One region of the Megasphaera sp. ASD88 genome, then DNA from elsewhere that is predicted to be linked to it. Evidence: riboswitches for the same ligand, from Rfam matches in the RefSeq annotation. Region 1 holds a riboswitch; the other holds the start of a gene.
What was found. Region 1 has a riboswitch for cobalamin ahead of CJ260_RS06225 (sirohydrochlorin cobaltochelatase). Riboswitches for the same ligand answer to the same signal wherever they lie in the genome.
Positions count from the first base shown of each region.

Region 1 (2,461 bases):
CTGCACGAACAACTGCCGGACGGCTTCGTTTTCGCCCAGACCGTGAATATACGGCGTGACGGCAAAGCCGGCTCTTTCCAAGATGCTCTTGTGGGAATCTTCTTCGCTGCCAGCCATGTCGTTGTTGGCGTGGTCGCCGGCGACGACCATCATAGGCATGATAGTCACATGCTCGATTCCCTTAGCCTTCAGCATCGGAATGACCGTATCGAGGTGGGGCCAGCCTTCGACGGAATAGACGAAGACGTTCCCCAGGCCGGCCGCGTCAAAGCAGCTCTGCAGGACGGAATAATAGGCGTTGGCCGGATGGGGCGTGCCGTGGGCCATGACCAGGACGGCGTCGGTCTCGTCTAACGGCGGGAACTGCGTCGCTATGGCCTGCACGAATTCGGCCACGTCGTCGCGCTGGTTTTCCTGGCCCATCCAATACAGGACGGGCGTGCCCAAGGTCATCTTTTTAAACTGACCCTTGTACATATCGAACAAGGCGGCGTTGTAATCGTACTCTATGCCGGGAATGACGTTGAGCGTCGTAACGGCGACGCGCGTATAGCCCTCGTTCTTCAGCTGTTCCAGAGCCTGCTCCGGCGTAGGAATATGCAGGCCTTCGTTCTGTTGAATGCGGTCGATAATGATGTGGGACGTAAAGGCCAAGACGACCTTCGTATCGGGATGGGCGGCCTGAATTTCCGCTACGGTCTTATCGATCGTCGCCGCCCTGTTTTCCGCGTACGTCGTGCCGAAACTCAATACGAGGATAGCGTCTTTATTTTCCGCATCCTGCATGGCCGGATTGTCGTACGACCGGACGCCGATCTGCGCCGCCTGACGCAGGGCCGGCGTAGCGTTCTTTACCTCCCGATTCAGGGTATAGCCGGCCGAGCTGGCCGGAAGGGCGCCGACCGCGCCGATTGAAATGCCAAGTACTGCCATTGTCACAACCTTCTTCCATCGTTTCTTCTTCATACTATCACTCCTATGTCCGTTGATGATTACATACTGCCGTCACCACCCAACGCATAGGCATATATAAAATGCCGCACGAATCCCGTGCGGCATAGTCATAGCGTCATATACGCATTCAATCTCCATCCCCATCGCTCGCAGGTCTGTCGGTGATTATCAGTCAGGCAGTTCTTCTGGCTCGGATTCATCGCTCCGCTGCGCCTTCCCATGCCTATGGGGCACAGTGACATCATGCAGCATAGCTCATCCTTACAGCGGCGGGACCGCGCCGGCATTGCACCGGTCTTCTCTATTAAGTCTGCGACACCTGACCTGCAATATGTAATTTCATTTACTATAGCATGACATATATCCCTATGTCAAAGACTTTTATTTCATGCTTTCTTTGATGGATTTCAAGTCTTCAATGTCGATGTTTTTCAAAATCTTGCGGAACTGCTCCAGCTGGCTTTCTACCTCCGCCGACAGCTTGGGGAAATCAGGATTGATTTCCCGCAGCGATTTCAGGACGATCTGAGCCACGACGTACCGCGTATACCACTTGTTGTCCGCCGGTACGACATACCACGGCGCGTAGTTCTTCGTCGTCGCCGAGATGACCTCGCTGTACACCTTCTGATAGCGGTTCCAGTACTGCCGTTCTTCGATATCGGACATGGAAAACTTCCAGTTCTTCTGCTTGGTCACGATGCGGTCGATGAGGCGCTTTTTCTGCTCGGCCTTCGACACGTGGAGAAAAATCTTGATGACCGGGAACCCATTTTCCGTCAGGTATTTTTCCCAGTCGCAAATCTGGCGGTACCGCTTCTTCCAGATGCCGTCGCTGATCAGCTCTTCCGGCAGGCCGTCGCTTTCAATCAAGTTGTGAATGCGTGCTATGACGACGTCCTCGTAGTGAGAGCGGTTGAATATGCCGATTTCGCCGCGGCTGGGCAGGGCCTTGTTGACGCGCCACATGTAGTCGTGTTCCTTTTCTTCCGTGCTGGGCTGCTTGAAGCTGTGAACGTGGACCGCCGCCGGGTTCAGGCGAGCGAACACGTGCTTGATCGTGCCGTCCTTGCCGGCCGCATCCATGGCCTGCAGCACGATCAAAATGCCGTACTGGCCTTCGGCAAACAGCTTTTCCTGCCACTGCTTCATTTCTTCAATGGCCTGGGGCATGAGCTCCGTCTTGACCTTTTCCTTATCTATGTCGACGTCGCAGACTGTAGAAAACTTGCTCAAATCAATTTTTTCGCCTTCCCTGGCTAAATATCTCTTGATGTCCATACTTAACCTGCCTTCCCTCTCCCGAAGGAGCTATATCATTTATTTATATTGTACATCGTATCATGAATTTTATAAATAATAAAAAAACATATTTACCATTACAAATTCACATTAAAAATCTTCATCTATCCCGAAACTGCCGGCCATAAGCCGTCTGCCGCGCCGTGTCTCCCCGTCCGGGCCGGCGCGGCGCTCCTTGCAGATTTTGAAAGTCCCCGTCCCTACA
Region 1 covers NZ_NQXW01000008.1:53,331-55,791, forward strand. The annotation lists gene CJ260_RS06225 (sirohydrochlorin cobaltochelatase) at 1-966, opposite strand, end outside; cobalamin riboswitch at 1,112-1,292, opposite strand; gene CJ260_RS06230 (PPK2 family polyphosphate kinase) at 1,336-2,235, opposite strand.

Region 2 (2,461 bases), on a different contig from region 1:
GGCTAGAAGGCAGCTATGCCAAATTGCCAGTCAGCTGGAAAAGCAGATAAGCATCGTCATGGTCAAGGCGCAGCTCAGCCTCATTAAGTCCATTAATACGGAAACGTTTTGGATGGATGCCGACCTGTGTACGTTTGAACATGTGCGCTGCAGCCTGCGGAGCCTGATGCAGTTTTTGGATGGCCCCAGGCCAAAGCCTGTCGTCTATACTATGCTGACAGACCCGGTTATTGCGACTAAACTAGGCGAGCCGGTCACGCCGTATGCTTTTAAGGATTATAAGGAAAAAGTGAACCGTTATGTAAATGAACACAAGGACGACGTTGTCATTCAGCGATTGATTCATAATGTTCCTCTGACGGTAAAAGATTACCAGGAATTAGAACGGATTTTCACGGAAGATTTAGGTTCGAAGCAGGAATATGAACAACAATACGGACAATTAGGCTTTGGCCTCTTGGTCCGTCAAATTGCTAAAATGGATCACGATGCGGCAGAAAAGGCCTTTTCTCATCTTATTAACGAACGGTCGCTTAATGAAAAGCAAATTAACTTTATCCGGCAAATTATCAACTATATTGAAGTAAATGGATATATGGATTCTCCGCAGGTCTTATTAGATCCGCCTTTTGACCGGCCAAATAATATAATGGAAATTTTCGATATGCAGGAAATTACAGAAATATCGCAAATCATCGCTTCGATTAAGAAAAATGCGGAAATTTAATGCACAAAACGGGATAACGGTGGTGAAGAGGCCGTTATCCCCTTCGAATGTACATGGTATTGATTTTTTTCGTCTTCTATGACGAAACGGAGCCGTTCGTACAGAAATCCGCGTATTGACAGGCCCTAGGGGGCATGCTATAGTTAATTGAAATCTATTTATATGCAGGTCAGGTGTCGCAGACTTAATAGAGAAGTCCGGTGAAACTCCGGCGCGGTCCCGCCGCTGTAATGAGGAGCGACGCTGCAATATGTCACTGTACCCCATAGGTATGGGAAGGCGCAGCGGAGCGATGAATCCGAGCCAGAAGAACTGCCTGACTGATAATCACCGATAGACCTGCGAGCGATGGGAATGGAGATTCAATGGTGCGCGAATAGCCGTGAGGGATATCCCTGCGGCTTTTTTTTATTTAGGAAACGGTGACGGCATTGCCGGGGAGGGAGATATGGAATCCATAGCAGAAGGCCTGCAGTTGTTTCAAAGGGGCGGCATCGTCATGTACGCCCTGCTGGCCTGTTCGTTGTTTGTCGTGTACGTAGGTGTCGAGCGGTGGCTCTTTTATCAGCGCATGGACGCCGGGAAGGCTTTTGCCCAGCAATTTTACACGTACATGAAATTGAAAAAATATGACGAAGCCTGTGAAGCGGCCCGTCGGGGGCGGGGCGGTCTGGCTTTGATTTTGTCCGACGCCTTCGCTTGCGACGACGAGCGGCGCGGCGCCTTTGTCGAAGTGCAGTCTGGCGTATTGCTGGCCAAGCTGCGCAGCCGCTTGTATTATTTGAGCGTCATTGTCACCATGGCTCCCTTGCTGGGGCTTCTCGGGACGATCAGCGGCATGATTACGTCGTTCAGCATTTTCAACGTCGAATCGGGGCAGGCTATCGCCATTACGGGCGGCGTCGGCGAGGCTCTCGTGGCGACGGCCTTCGGGTTGTGCGTAGCCATTTTGGCTCTGGCCGTTCATGCCTATTTTACGCAGCGCCTGGACCGCATCATCACGGATATGGAACTGTGTTTTTCTGCTCTTGAGCTGATGCCGCGCAAGGAACGGGAGCGAGTATCATGAGACTGCGGGACAGACGGCAATTTACGAAGCCGGAGGTCATGATTATCCCCATGATCGACATCATGTTTTTCCTCCTGGTTTTCTTTATGATCAGCACGCTGTACATGGTCGACTTGAAGACCGTCGGCGTCGATTTGCCCCAGGCCGTCCATGCCGAGGCTCAGACGAAGGTCAACTACGTCGTGACGATGAAAAAAGACGGGACGCTATGGCTGGAAGATAAGAAAATCAGCCGCGGTGATTTAGTGCGGCAGGCTGCCGAAGCGCAGCGCCGCAGCGGGCAGTTTTCCGTCGTCATCCGAGCCGATCAAGGATTGGATTACGGACAAGTCATGGCCCTGCTCGATGAGCTGAAGGGTGCAGGCGTTACCCATTTCGGCCTGGCTGCGGAAAGCGGCGGTGCGAAGTGAGGCGCGAGGACAAGGATAAGCGGCTGGCTCTGTTCGTTTCGCTGGCCGTCCATGGGGCGCTGTTCGTCGTGCTGGCGGCGGCTGGCGTGTTCACCTTTATCCAGACCCGTTCCCAGGCCGAGCCAATCGACGTGACGGTGTACAATGAAGATTCGATGAACAACCTGCCGAAACTGGGCGGCGGAGACGGCGGCCCGACATATGACGCGCCGGCCAGCCCGATGCCGGCCATCGACGAGTCCTATACCGAAGAGG
Region 2 covers NZ_NQXW01000001.1:310,344-312,804, reverse strand. The annotation lists gene CJ260_RS01625 (DEAD/DEAH box helicase family protein) at 1-727, shown strand, start outside; cobalamin riboswitch at 882-1,062, shown strand; gene CJ260_RS01620 (MotA/TolQ/ExbB proton channel family protein) at 1,176-1,796, shown strand; gene CJ260_RS01615 (biopolymer transporter ExbD) at 1,793-2,206, shown strand; gene CJ260_RS01610 (TonB family protein) at 2,203-2,461, shown strand, end outside.
Region 2: linked by a shared signal. The riboswitch ahead of CJ260_RS01620 (MotA/TolQ/ExbB proton channel family protein) and the one ahead of CJ260_RS06225 (sirohydrochlorin cobaltochelatase) in region 1 are both predicted to bind cobalamin.